Regions from separate parts of the Micromonospora sp. NPDC049089 genome, predicted to be linked through region 1. Evidence: riboswitches for the same ligand, from Rfam matches in the RefSeq annotation. Region 1 holds a riboswitch; the other holds the start of a gene.

Region 1 (7,109 bases):
ACAGATCCTGCGTCAGGATCAGATCCGGCTTCAACCCCTCCAGCATGGCGACGTCGAGCTGGTACAACGACGAGCCTCGGTGCGCGTCACCGGCGATCGCCGCCGAGATCTCCCGGCTCGTCAAGGTCTCCGGCAGGGACGTCGCGGTCACCGCCGGGACGTCGGCCAAGGCCCCCGGCGGCCAGTCACACTCGTGGGTACGGCCGACCAGGTGCCCGGTCAGGCCGAGCATGGCCACGATGTCCGTGGCCGCCGGCAGCAGGGAAACGATGCGCACAACCGCCTGCCTACCAGGCGCGACCGCGCCACGTCCACTTGTGCGAGCAAACGTATCGACGGCCAGTGGAAGGACCTTGGTCAGCCCTTGACGGAGGGCCGAGGCGCTAACGGATGGTGAAGGTCAGCGGGTTCGAGATGCCGATGCCGCCGTGGGAATCATGGACCCGCACGGTGAAGGTGGACGACGTGCCGGCCGACAGGGCCGTCTGGAACTGGTAGCGCTGTCCGCTGTTGGTCGGCATCACGGCCAGCCGGGTCGCGCCGAGGTACAACTCCACCCGGCTGACGAGGTCCTCGGGATCGGTGTCGGCGATGTCGGCGACCAGCGTGACGGTCGTCGGCTCGAGGAAGTAGGTCTGCCCGCCGGGGGTGCTCAACGCCACCGCCGGCGGGTGGTTGGTGCCGGTGGACGCCGGCGTCACCACCGTGACCAGCAACGGCGGCGCAGCGCCAGACAGCGACTGGTCGGTGCCGGCCGAGACGTACAGCACGAAGGTGGTGCTGGTGCCGGGCTCCCCGATCGGTGGGGTCCACAGCGCCTCGTACCGGTCACCGGTCGTCCTCACCCCCCGGGCCGCCGTGACGCCGTCCACCCGGAACGACACCGACGTGATGCTGTGTCCGCCTCCCACGGTCGCGGTCGCCGCCAGCGGGACGGTTCCCGGCGTGGTGTACACCGCGCCGGCGGTCGGGCTGAGCCAGGTGACGATCGCCGGCCAGTCAGCGACCGGCGGTGTGGTCGTCCGGGTCGGCGTCACGCTGGGCAGGACGCCGCCGGTGCACGTGACGCCGTTGAGCGTGAACGACGCCGGTATGGGGTTGCTGCCCGACCAGGCGCCAACGAAACCGATGTTCGCGGAGCCATTGGTGCCCAGGGTCGCGTTCCAGCCCAGATTGGTCGCGCTGACCTGCTGGCCCGCCTGGGCCCAGGTGGCGCTCCAGGTTTGCGTGAGCCGCTGGTCGACTGCAGGGAACGCGAACCGCAGCGTCCACCCGTTGACCAGGTCACCCAAGTTGGTGACCGCGATGTCGGCGTGGAAGCCACCGGTCCACTGGCTGGTGACGACGTAGTGCACCCGACACCCGGCCGCCGCGTTCGCCGCACTGGCGTGTGAGATCGCGGTCATCATCGCGACCATGGCAACAGCGATGGCGGCCACAGCAGTCAGCGACTTCCGCATGGCACACCTCGCCGTAAATAGTTGAACGTCTATGAATATGTCGACTGTCCTGCTGCTCCGCCTTCCTGTCAAGGCACGCACGGCAGTCCTGCCGCCGGCAGGACAACGGACAGCCCGCCCATGGCTGATCGGTAGCGGCCACAGCGCCGAGCAGGCAGAAGAGTGGATAGCGCAGCTTCCCGCCTGGACCGCGACTGACCGCCAGGTCCTGGACGACTTCGCGTCAAATAACGCAACGAAGTGGGCGGCCACGTCCCGGCAGAAAACCGAGCGCCGGGTACGCGACCTCGCAATGTGGACCGGCGAGTGGGCAGATCACCAGACCGACGGCCATCAGTCAGCGTACGAGTCACAGAGCCCAGTGGTTCCGATGGCCACGGTGGCTCGGGCGGGGCCCTGTCCCCGCTGCGTCCGGCCGCTTCGTTGTGTTTTTCACCGTGGTTTCTGGCGGCGGTCATTGCAAATTCATGCTGTTTCTGCGCTCCGCTCAGTTGCTGCAGCTCTCGGAACACCCCTCCCAGCTCGTTGAACGAGAAGACTGTCCCGAATCTCATGCCCAGCTGGCCCACGAGTCCCAGTGAAACTCTCAGGTAGCGCGCCGCGATGCCGTGTTGGCCGAGGCGCGATCTGACAGCACCGATGTTGCTGAGGGCGAGCGCGATGTTGAATCAGCCCTATTCATCGTGACGGGGCTGGTCACGGCGGTGGGGTGGGGGCAGGGATCGACGTAGGGCGAGGCTCCCGGCAAGACAGCAGTCGACCCAAGATCCGATGCTCCAACCGGAAGCCTCGCTGTTGTCCTACCCTGCCGCGATTCCCCTGTCCGACCGCACCCTCATGTGCCTCGCTGACCTGATCCGCAACCACCGAACGCAGGTGGAGAATCGCGCAGCGCTTGGCTGGCGGTTCAACAAGTCTGACCCGAGTACCAGGCGTTGGATACGGCGTTGGCGCCGCCGATGTCCCACGTTCCCGGGCCGATGCACCAGCTCCAGTCGTTGCGGGGCCACGTCGCGTCGACGTAGATGATCACATGGGTGTTCCCGCAGTGGTTGTACCAGGCCGTCACCGCGTCTTCGTAGTAGCCGCAAACCTGCGCGGCGAAGTCCTCGCTGCCGGGCTTGGCCTGCTCCGAAACCGCGGTGGTTTCGGGTTGGGACAGGCGGGAGCCGGCGCCCGGACTTGCCTGTGCCACGGTCCCGGACAGGGTGAGTGCGCCGAGGATCGCGGTCACTGCCGAGATCCGAAACGCCGTTCTGTACCACATCTTCACAATGGTCTCCTGTCAGCCGCCGCTGCGGCTTAGATGATGCTGCTGGCTGCATGAAGTGATCGACGTACTTCCTCGCGCTCCTTCCATCGCGAAAACACGCATCGATGTAACACGCTCAGGTGAACCTTCTTCCGTAAGCCGGAATCAGATCAACCCTGACTGAGCGACTTCCTGAGCTAAGAGTGCAGTCCACAGCCGGTTCTGTCGTTACTGGTAAGCGCACAAGTCTTTAGTCTGCGCGTACTCTTGCGCACTGCTCGCGGAACTGGCGTGGCGAAAGACCGTAGGCGCTGCGGAACGCCTGGCTGAAGTGCGCCGGGCTGGTGAACCCCCACTGGGCGGCGATCGCGTGGATCGGGCGCGCGCCTAGTTGGGGGTTGGCGAGGTCGCGTCGGCACTGCTCCAGGCGACGCTCGCGGACCCAGCCGGCGACCGTGTGCCCTTCCTCGTGGAACAGCTTGTGCAGGTATCGCAACGAGATGTGATGCGCTGCGGCAATCGCGTCCGGCGTCAGGCGTGGATCGCCCAGATTCGCTCGGACGAAGGCGTGGATCTGAGCCATCAACGCTCGCCGTCGGGTGTGGGAGGGCACCGCGCTTTGGACGTCCAGCGCGTTGGCCAGTGCCGCTGTCAACACGTCAATGGTGAGGGTGGACAGCCGGGCGGCGTCCAACGGACTGAGTTCGTCCATGTGCCGGGCAAGGTGCAGCAGGAATTGTGAAGATAACGCGCCGACGCCTTGGGCGCCAGGGATGCGAACTGCGCTCAGGCGCCGCAACTCCCAAGGGGGCAACGGCAGCAACAAGCGCGGGAAGCGCAGGAGCAGCAGCTGACTAACTGGCACATCCGGGGTGAATTCGGCCAGGTAGGGCCGGGAAGTGTCATACAGTATCAGGTCCCCCACGCCGAAATCTGTGCGCTGGCCGTCTTGCGTGATCATGCCGCCACCGCGCACAAGGCAACCCAGCTTGAACACCTCGGGATCGGCCTGCCGAATGAGCTTGGGAGTGCGGTGGACCGAGTGCGGCATCGTGGTCATTAATGTCGCCTGCACGGGACCGAACTCGCTGATTCCGACCTGAGCCCGAAATCCGGGCTCCCACTGCGAATCACAGCGTAAATCGTAGGGCACCCAGAGCTTCGAGTTTACCTCGCGCCAGAAGGCGAACCCGTCTTCAACCGGGACCTCGGTGGTGCTGACTACGTCCATGACTCACCTTCGCGCTGTCGCTGCCGGGGTCAGATCACGATAGCTTGGCGTCGATATAACGGCGTTGCGAGGTTATGGTGCCGGTCAGGCATTGAGGGCTTTTCATCGTGATGGGCCTGGTCGCGATGGGTGGCAGGCAGCGTGTGTCGACATAGGACGTGGCTCCCGGCAAGACAGCAGTCGACCAAGATCCGATGCCCCAACCGGGAGCCTCGCTGTGCTGTCTTACCCGGCGCCCAGGCTCTCGATCACCCGCATGCTCGTCGGCCCGCCCGTGGCGTATGCCTCGGCGCCGCGCGCCTGGGCAAGCTGCACGCCCACGTATCCCACAGCGCCGGCACCGCCGTGCACCAGGACCTTCTGCCCGGCGCGGAGTCCGGCCCGGTCGACCAGCCCCTCCCAAGAGGTGACCGCCGCCAAGGGCAACACGGCGGCCTCCCGCATCGAGAGTGCGTTCGGCTTGCGGGCCAGCAGTCGGGCGTCCACGGCGGCGTACTCGGCCAGCGAGCCCTGCAGGTTGCCGACGCCCCCGCACAGCCCGTACACCTCGTCCCCCGGCTCGAAGTCGGTCACCTCCGCGCCGACAGCCGCCACGACGCCGGCAAGGTCCAGGCTAAGCATTCCCACTCTCCGTGATCGAGACTTCACGTGGACGCTATCCGAGCAGATCGACGGCGGGGCGGGTTCCTCGGACCGCGCCGGCGCCGCGACGGGCGCACCGCGCACGGGTCAGTCGTCTTCGGCACCGTCGAGCAGCGCGCGCCGCAGCGCCAGCCGGTGCTTCCGGCGGATCTCCGCCTCCCGGTACCGCCGCCGGTCACCGTCGGTCTCCGGTAGCAGCGGCGGCACCGTTCGAGGCTGGCCGTCGTCGTCGATCGCGACCATGACCAGGTGAGCGGTGGCCACGTCGGTGGGCGGCACCGCCCGGTCCCACCGGTCGGCGGTCACCTTGACCGCCACCTCCATCGAGCTGCGACCGGCCCAGGTGATCCGGGCGTCGACGTGCACGACGTCGCCGACCCGCACCGCGCGCAGGAATGCGGTCTCGTCGATCGCGGCGGTCACCGCCGGCCCGTCGGAGTGGCGGGCGGCGACCACCCCGGCCACCGAGTCGATGAGGTTGAGGATCCGGCCGCCGTGGACCGTACCCATCAGGTTGGTGTGGTGCTGGTCCATGATCTGCGACAGGGTCAGGTGCGACGCCGACGGCGCTCGGCCGGCGATCGTGGTGGTGTCGTGCACAGCGGTAGTCCGTCCCTCGGGAAACCACACCGCCGGAACACGGGCACACGCTGACGAGGACACACCGGCGCACACCGCCCCGGCACGTCACCCGCTCAGCCCACCCGCGAGGCCGACGGCAGCGCACACGGTCGTGTACGCGGCGCGGGCAGGTCTTCGGACTCGCGGGCCCGACCGGCTCCACGCCGGTCCCCTACTGGCCGTCGCTTCCCAGGCCACTGGCCCAGTGCTGATGACGGCGGTCGTTCCCACTCACCGCTGCGGGGCAGCCCCGGATTCCCACCGGGTTCCCTCTTACGACGCCCGGCCAGCTCACGACCGGGCGAACCAGCGCCACCGGGAGCATAGCTGGCCAGGAGCGACGGCCCCTCAGCCCGGCCGACCACCCGGGAGGTGTTCGGCTTTAGCCATGTGAGGAAAAAGTTCGTCACCTCTTGTAAAAAGTCTCCGCCCAGTGAGGATATTCAGATGCGTCGTCACCCTCAGATTCCTGGGCGGGTGGTCTCGGGCCTCCTCGCGCTCCTCCTCGCCTCGGCGGTCGCTCTCCTCGCGTCCGCCCAGCCCGCCGCAGCTCACGGGACCCTCGCGATGTCCACACCGGCGAGCGGCGCAACCGTGCGCGAGCCGTTGACGTCGGTGCAGCTGTTCTTCACCGAGAAGGCCGCTGCCAACGCGTTCTTCACTATCACCGCGCCGGGTGGCATCCGGGTCGACAATGGCTGGTCGTACGGGGAGCCCAAGCCCTTGGACAAGCCGGTGCGCGAGTACTTCCTGGTCAACGGCCAGTTCGAGCCACGCGAGTACACGACCGGGTTCCCCGCGACGGTGGCGGTCGCGCACCTGCCGGCCAAGGGCCAGTACTCGGTGAGCTACCTGTCGGTCGCCTCGGACGGCGACCCCGTACGCGGCACCTTGACCTTCCGCTACGACGGGCCGGTGACGGCGGCGCCCAAGGGGTGGAGCCCGCCGTCGACCCAGCCGGATCCGGCGCTGTTGGCCACCGCCGAGCAACACGGGTCGTCCGGGCAGGCGTCGGCGGTGCCGACAGTCGCTGCCGAGACGGCGGTTCCACCGTCCGCGGCAGCGGCTGCGCCGACCGGATCGACTGACGAGAGCGGCCCCGGAGCGGTCACGTGGGTCGGCCTGGCGGTGGTCGCCGCGGCGGCCGCGGCGGCCGGATTCGTCGTCTGGCGTCGGAGGACGACCCCCACCGGCAGGCCCGCCGGCCGGGGCCGTACCGCGTCGGCGACATCCGCTCGACGCGGCGCCGGCACCCGTCCCGCGACCAGGACCGCCGGCACCAGGATCGCCAACGCCAAGGCCACCGGCGCCAAGGGCGCTGGTAGCAAGCCCGCCGTTGCCAGGACCGGCGGCGGCAGAGAGGTCGGTGGCAGGACCGTCGCAGACAGGAGCCTCGCGGCGACCGGCAGCGGTACGCAGACCTCGGACGGTAAGCGGCGACCCAGCACCGTGCCGGCCGCGCGTAAGGACACCGCCGTCGTCGTGGCCCGGACCGGCGTCGCTGTCGATCCACCTCCGACCGGTGAGGACGCGAAAGCCCTCGCCACGACGGACAGTCGACCGCCCGTCGACTCCGGGGCATCGCCCGACCCGGATCTCGCCACGGCGACGCCCGGGTCCCGGCTGAGCAACACCAGCCTGGCACTGTTCGTCGGTACCCTGGTGCTGGCCCTGCTCGGCGGGTTCGGGTTGGCGCGCGTCAGCGGCAACGAGGGCCCGGCCGCCAACACCGCCCGGCAACCGGCGGGCGGTCCGCCCGCCTCCGGCCCGGCAGGGTCCGCGGCCGACGGACACCAACACCCGGCGGGCACCGGACCGCACACGCACCGGGGCGACGGCGCAACGGGCGAGACGCTTGCCACCGGGACGACCGTCAGCGCCGGCGGGTACACGCTGCAACCGC
Region 2 (7,109 bases), on a different contig from region 1:
CGTGCAGTTCACCGGCAGACCGCGCCTGCTCGATCGCCATGGCGAGCGCGGCGACCCAGCGGCCGAAGCCGGCGTCGACGGCGTTGCGCAGGGCATCGCTGTGCGCCGGGATCTCGGTGGCGAAGTTGCCGAGCAGGCATCCGCGATCACCCATGGTGTCGCCGAGGCCGGTGACGTATCTCAGATGATCGGTGATCCGCTCAAGCGGTGTGCCGCCCTGCTTCTCGTCGAGCATCTCCAGCCCCATCGCCGCGGAGTATCTCGCCACCGAGTCCAGGGCGAGGTCCTCCTTGCTGGCGAAGTGGTTGTAGAAGGTGCCCTTGGGCGCCCCGGCTGCAGCGACGATGTCCTGGACGCTCGTCCCGTTGTAGCCGCGCAGGTGGAACAGGTCCAACGCGGCGTCGGACAACCGTTGCCGGGTTCCGGCGGAGGTCGGCGACTTCGGTCGTGGCATCTCGTGCGCTCCTTCCGCCCAGGGTTCCGACTGGCTGACAGACACCACAATATGACCGGTCGTCTCGGAATGCCAGTGATGTGACAGCTGTCATCCCCCAGGTACTGTGGAGAGGCCATGAACAGGGATTCCAGCGCGGTCCGCGAGGAGCTGCTGCGACTGCGCGAGCAGACCGAGGCCCAGGCCACCGCCCTGGACGGCGACCTCCGGAGCCTCTTCGAGGCGTCCCGCTCGTCCAACGCCGATGACGAGCACGACCCCGAGGGCAGCACGATCGCCTTCGAACGCGCGCAGCTCACGGCCGTCCTGGACGCCACCCGCCGACGCCTGGCCGAGCTGGACGTCGCGCTGCGACGGGTCGACGACGGCAGCTACGGCGTGTGCGAGGGCTGTGGCCGCCCGATTCCCGCCGCACGGCTGGCTGCCCGCCCGTCAGCACGTACGTGTGTGGCCTGCGCCGCCCGACGGTGACAGCCGCCGCCGACCGGCGGACTTCTCAGGCGATGGTGGGGCTGCGCCGTTCCAACAGAATGACGTCGCGCCAGCGTCCGTGGTGGCGACCAACCCGCTCACGGACGCCGATGACCCGGAATCCGGCACGCTGGTGCAGCGCCAGGCTGGCGGTGTTCTCCGGAAAGACCCCGGACTGGATCGTCCAGACGCCGTCGGCCTCGGTGGAGGTGATCAACGCGTCCAGCAGCAGTCGGGCGATCCCACGGCCCTGGGCGGCCGGGTCGACGTACACGGAGTGCTCCACCACACCGGCGTACACCGCGCGGGTCGAGGTCGGCGAGACGGCGACCCAGCCAAGCACCGTTCCACCCGGGTCGACGGCCACGAACCGGTGCCCGCTCAGCCGAGCGGCGCTGAACACCGCCCAGCCCGGCGCGGTGACCTCGAAACTGGCGTCACCGGTGTCCAGGCCGGCCTGGTAGATCGCCAGGACCCGGTCGGCGTCGGCGTCGGTCATGGGCCGCACGGTGATGTCGACCATCAGCACGTTCCTTTCCGGGCACGCGACCACCCCCGTCTCGGCTTGCTTGCCTGACTTACTCACAGGTTCACAGCTGAACGGGCCACATCCGTGATCAGGGGATGAGAAGTAGCTGTTGAGGTCGTCTCCAAGCTACTTTTCATCACCTGATCAACGGAAGCGCAGGGACCGAGGTCGTTAGAAGTCGTCGTCGAAGGCGACGGTGCCGGTCACCCCGACCTGGTACGCCGACACCCGCCGCTCGAAGAAGTTGGACAGCTCCTGCACGTCCTGCAACTCCATGAAGCCGAACGGGTTGTTCGACCCGTAGTGCGGCGCGATGCCGAGCTGGGCGAGGCGGCGGTCGGCGACGTGCTGGAGGTACTCCCGCATGTCGGCCAATGTCAGACCGGGCACGCCGTGGCCCACCAGGTCCTCGGCGAACTGCACCTCACACTCGACCGCCTCGGTGAGCATCCGGCGAACCTGGTCGGCGAGGTCGTCGTCGAACAGGTCCGGCTCCTCGGCGCGCACGGTGTCGACGACGTCGAACGCGAACGCCATGTGCATGGACTCGTCGCGGAACACCCAGTTGGTGCCCGAGGCGAGACCGTGCAGCAAACCACGGGAACGTAGGAAGTAGACGTAGGCGAACGCGCCGTAGAAGAACAACCCCTCGATGCAGGCGGCGAAGCAGATGAGGTTGAGCAGGAACGTGCGCCGGTCCTCGCGGGACCGCAGCTCCCGCAGGTCGCTGAGAGAGTCGATCCACCGGAAGCAGAACTCGGCCTTACGACGGATCGAGGGGATGTTCTCGATGGCCGCGAAGGCCTCGAAGCGCTCCGTCTCGTCGGGCACGTACGTGTCGAGCAGGTTGAGATAGAACTGGACGTGCACGGCCTCCTCGAACAGTTGGCGGGACAGGTAGAGGCGACCCTCCGGGCTGTTGACGTGCTGGTAGAGGTTGAGCACCAGGTTGTTGGCGACGATTGTGTCACCGGTGGCGAAGAACGCCACCAGGCGGCTGACCAGGTGCCGTTCGGCCGGCGACAACCTGTCCAGGTCGGCGAGGTCGGCGTGCAGGTCGACCTCCTCGACGGTCCAGGTGTTGCGGATCGCGTCGCGGAACCGGTCGAAGAAGTGCGGGTAACGCATCGGGCGGAGAGTGAGGTCCATCCCGGGGTCGAGCAGCATGTGCGTGGTCCTCGTGTCGGTGGTGCTGGCGTCGGTCGTGGCGGCGTCGGCGAGGGTCACTGGCAGGCCTCGCACGACTCGGGGTTCTCCAGCGAGCAGGCCAGCGCGTCGGCGTCGAGGGCCACGGACGCGAGAGCGACTGGCGCGACGGGTGCGACGGCGCTGACGGTGGCCTGCTGGATCCGCGTCGCGGGCCGCGAGCGCAGGTAGTAGGTGGTCTTCAGCCCGGCCTTCCAGGCGTAGAGGTACATCGAGGAGAGCTTGCCGATGGTCGGCGCGGCCAGGAACAGGTTCAGCGACTGGGACTGGTCGATGAACGGGGCGCGGGCTGCGGCCAGGTCGATCAGCGCCCGCTGCGGCAGCTCCCACGCGGTGCGGAACAGTTCCCGTACGCCGACCGGCAACTCGGCGATGTCCTGCACCGACCCCTCCGCCCGCTTGATCGCCGAACGGATCCGCTCGGTCCACAGACCGCGGGCCTTCAGCTCGCGTACCAGAGCGGTGTTGACCTGGAGGAACTCCCCCGACAGGGTCTCGCGCTTGAACAGGTTGGACACCTGCGGCTCGATGCACTCGTAGCACCCGGCGACCGAGGCGATGGTGGCGGTCGGCGCGACCGCCACCAGCAGCGAGTTGCGCAGCCCGTACGCCTCGACCCGCTCGCGCAGCGCGTCCCACCGCGCGGTCTGCGTACCCTCGACACCCCACAGGTCGGGCTGGAGCTGGCCTCGCGCGGCCCGGGTCTGCGGGTACGCCGGATGGGCGCCGAAGTCGCGCGCCAGGTCGGCGGAGGTCTCCAGCGCGGTCAGGTACAGCTCCTCGCTGATCCGGGTGGACAGCTCGCGGGCGGCCGGCGAGTCGAACGGCAGCCGCAGCGCGAAGAAGGCGTCCTGAAGGCCCATCAGCCCGAGCCCGACGGGCCGCCAGCGGGGGTTGCTCGCCGCCGCCTGCGCGGTCGGGTAGTAGTTGATGTCGATGACCCGGTCGAGGAAGGTCACAGCGGTCCGCACCGTGGCGCGCAGCCGCTCCCAGTCGATGCCGTCGGCGGTGAGGTGGGCGGCGAGGTTCACCGAGCCGAGGTTGCACACGGCCGTCTCGGCGTCACTGGACACCTCGACGATCTCGGTGCAGAGGTTGGACAGGTGCACCACGTTGCCCGGCTCGGCGGTCTGGTTGCAGAGCCGGTTCGACGCGTCCTTGAAGGTCATCCAGCCGTTGCCGGTCTGGGCGAGGGTCCGCATCATCTTCCCGTACAGCTCCCGGGCCGGGACCTGCCGCACGTAGCGGCCCTGCGCCTCGGCCTGCCGGTACGCGGCGTCGAACCGCTCCCCCCACAGGTCGGGCAGCTCGGGCACCTCCTGCGGGTCGAACAGCGACCACAGCTCGTCGGCCTCGACCCGGCGCATGAACTCGTCCGGCACCCAGTTGGCCAGGTTCAGGTTGTGGGTGCGGCGGGCGTCCTCGCCGGTGTTGTCCCGCAGTTGCAGGAACTCCTCGATGTCCGGGTGCCACGGCTCCAGGTAGACGCAGGCAGCGCCCTTGCGTCGGCCACCCTGGTTGACCGCGGCGACGCTCGCGTCCAGCGTGCGCAGCCACGGCACGATCCCGTTGGACTGCCCGTTCGTGCCCCGGATCAGCGCGCCCCGGGAGCGGACCCGGGAGTACGCGATGCCGATGCCCCCGGCGAACTTGGACAGGTTGGCGACCTGGGCGTACCGGGCGTAGATCGAGTCCAGCTCGTCGAGCGGAGAGTCGACCAGGTAGCAGGAGGACATCTGGGTGTGCCGGGTGCCGGAGTTGAACAAGGTCGGTGAGCTGGGCAGGTAGGCCAGGCTGGACATCAGCCGGTAGAAGTCCACCGCCTCGTCCGCCGTCCGGGACAGGCCGCAGGCCACCCGCAGCAGCCAGTACTGCGGGGTCTCCAGCACCAGTCGGCTGGTGGGGTGGCGCAACAGGTAGCGGTCGCACACAGTGCGCAGGCCGAAATACTCGAACCGGCGGTCGCCGTCCGGGTCGATGGCGTGGTCGAGCGTCGCGGCGTGTGTGGCGACGAACGCGGCGGTGTCGTCACCGATGAGGCCCTCGGCGTGGCCGACCCGGATCGCCGCGCTGAACGAGGTGATGCCCTGTCGCCGCACCTCCTTGTCGACGTAGCCGGCCAGCAGCCGCGCGGCCAGACGCGAGTACTGCGGCTCCTCACCGATCATCTCGGCGGCGGTCTGGATGGACAGCCGGTCGAGTTCGGCAGTGGTCGCGCCGTCGTAGAGGCCGCTGATGGTGCGGGTGGCCACCCGCAACGGGTCGACGTCGGTCAGGTCGTCGGCCCACCGCTCGACCGCCCGGACGATCTTGTTCACGTCCACGGGTTCGGTGCCGCCGTCACGCTTGCGGACCTGCATCGGCGTCCGCCGCACTGTCGCGTCGCCGCTGGCCGGGACTACCTCGGTGACTGTCACCACTCGCTCCTCGGAGTTCGAGACCTGGTGGCCCGGACGCGAGGAGACAGACACCGACGGACGCCACGCCGGCCCCGGCGTGGGTCAGGTGGCGTCAGCCGTCCCACGCGGCCTCGGACCGCCGCCCACCCGGGTGCGGGTACGCGGCGCGCTGGCAGGTCTTCGGACTCGCGGGCACGACCGGGCTCGCCGGTCTCCTACTGGCCGTCGCTTCCCAGGCCGATGGTGGCCCAGTGCTGATGACGGCTGTCGTTCCCACTCACCGCTGCGGGACAGTCCCGGATTTCCACCGGGTTCCCTGTTGCCTCGAACCGCACCGGATGAGCGGCCGAACCAGCTGCGTTCGACACCATATATAGGGACGCAGCCGTTGTCACACCCCACATGTCGGTCTCGGGCGTGTCGACGGCGATGCGGTGACCATCGTCACCAACCCCCGGGAGCACACTGCGGCCGACCGATGCCGGGCACCGGAGACGAGGCTCTGCGCACGGGTGTCGACATTCGACAAAGATTTGACGTATCGAGGCCACAGCACTGGAGACCAGGCCCATACGTCGTCGTCGATACCTCGCGACGGGCCGGAACATCCAATCTCCAGGGTCCGCCGCGCGCGTCACCTTCGCCCGCCAACCGGCATGATCGGAGTCAAGGCGGCGCGACCCGAGAGGGCAAACATCATATGTCTGCACGCCCGAGGTGATCGACAACGTTGACGTGCCGGAGCGGCCCTCCGTATACTCCCAGTGATCATCTGATCTTTAGCCTAGCCGGGCGAGGAGCGCATGCCGCAGATCACTGCCGTCACCGTCGAAGACGTCCGCTTCCCCACCTCCCTGACCGCTGACGGGTCAGACGCCATGAACAAGGACGGCGACTACTCGGCGGCCTACGTCGTCCTGCACACCGACGGCGTCGACGGCGTGGGCGCGCCACTCGCGGGGCACGGCCTGACCTTCACCATCGGCCGAGGCAACGACATCGTCGCGGCGGCGGCAGTCCACCAGGCACAGCTCCTCGTGGGCCAGGACGTGGCAACGATGGCAGCGGACATGGGCGCGGTCTACCGCCTGCTCACCTCCGACTCGCAACTGCGGTGGCTCGGCCCCGAGAAGGGCGTCGTCCACCTGTCCCTCGCCGCCGTGTTGAACGCGTCGTGGGACCTGGTCGCCCGGGTCGCCGACAAACCGCTGTGGCGGCTGCTCGTCGACATGACCCCCGAGCAACTCGTCGACATCGCGGACCTGCGCTACCTGTCCGACGCGCTGACCCGCGACGAGGCACTGGCCATCCTGCGGGCCAAGGAGAGCACGAAGGCCGCCCGCCTCGCCGAACTCGACCGGACCGGCTACCCCGCCTACACCACATCGGCGGGCTGGCTCGGCTACGGCGACGACAAGCTGCGCCGACTGTGCCAGGAGGCGGTCGACACCGGCTACGGCTACGTCAAGCTCAAGGTGGGCGCCAACCTCGACGACGACATCCGCCGATGCGCCATCGCACGGGAGATCCTCGGCCCGGATCGCAACCTGATGATCGACGCCAACCAGGTGTGGGACGTCGGTCAGGCCATCGAGTGGGTCACCGCCCTCGCCCGCTTCACGCCACTGTGGATCGAGGAGCCGACCAGCCCTGACGACATCCTGGGCCACGCGGCCGTCCGCCGCGCCGTCGCTCCGATCGGCGTCGCCACCGGCGAACACTGCCACAACCGGGTGATGTTCAAGCAGCTCTTCCAGGCCGAGGCCATCGACTTCTGCCAGCTCGACACCGGCAGGTTGGCCAGCATCAACGAGATCGTCGCCGTGCTGCTGCTCGCCGCGAAGTTCAACGTCCCGGTGTGCCCGCACGCGGGCGGTGTCGGGCTGTGCGAGATGGTCCAACACGTGTCGGTGCTCGACTACGTCGCGATCTCGGGGGACCTCACCAACCGGGTCACCGAGTTCGTCGACCACCTGCACGAGCACTTCACCGATCCCTGCATCATCCGCGACACCGGTTCCGGCAGCGGATACGTCCTGCCCAGCCAGCC

The links. A riboswitch is a leader RNA that binds a small molecule or an ion and turns the genes downstream of it on or off. The one in region 1 is predicted to bind cobalamin.
Region 2: another riboswitch for cobalamin. It lies ahead of AB0B48_RS15620 (ribonucleoside-diphosphate reductase subunit alpha); the one in region 1 lies ahead of AB0B48_RS19690 (acyl-CoA thioesterase).

What each region holds. Positions count from the first base shown of each region.
Region 1 covers NZ_JBEZEH010000112.1:1,370-8,478, reverse strand. The annotation lists gene AB0B48_RS19720 (ABC transporter substrate-binding protein) at 1-277, opposite strand, end outside; gene AB0B48_RS19715 (cellulose binding domain-containing protein) at 384-1,460, opposite strand; partial or broken gene AB0B48_RS19710 (IS5/IS1182 family transposase) at 2,253-2,336, shown strand; gene AB0B48_RS19705 (DUF6355 family natural product biosynthesis protein) at 2,368-2,694, opposite strand; gene AB0B48_RS19700 (helix-turn-helix domain-containing protein) at 2,963-3,943, opposite strand; gene AB0B48_RS19695 (hypothetical protein) at 4,169-4,564, opposite strand; gene AB0B48_RS19690 (acyl-CoA thioesterase) at 4,673-5,185, opposite strand; cobalamin riboswitch at 5,315-5,532, opposite strand; gene AB0B48_RS19685 (copper resistance protein CopC) at 5,654-7,109, shown strand, end outside.
Region 2 covers NZ_JBEZEH010000077.1:19,528-26,636, forward strand. The annotation lists gene AB0B48_RS15600 (TetR family transcriptional regulator C-terminal domain-containing protein) at 1-454, opposite strand, end outside; gene AB0B48_RS15605 (TraR/DksA C4-type zinc finger protein) at 572-925, shown strand; gene AB0B48_RS15610 (N-acetyltransferase family protein) at 951-1,448, opposite strand; gene AB0B48_RS15615 (ribonucleotide-diphosphate reductase subunit beta) at 1,626-2,621, opposite strand; gene AB0B48_RS15620 (ribonucleoside-diphosphate reductase subunit alpha) at 2,678-5,020, opposite strand; cobalamin riboswitch at 5,213-5,430, opposite strand; gene AB0B48_RS15625 (enolase C-terminal domain-like protein) at 5,863-7,109, shown strand, end outside.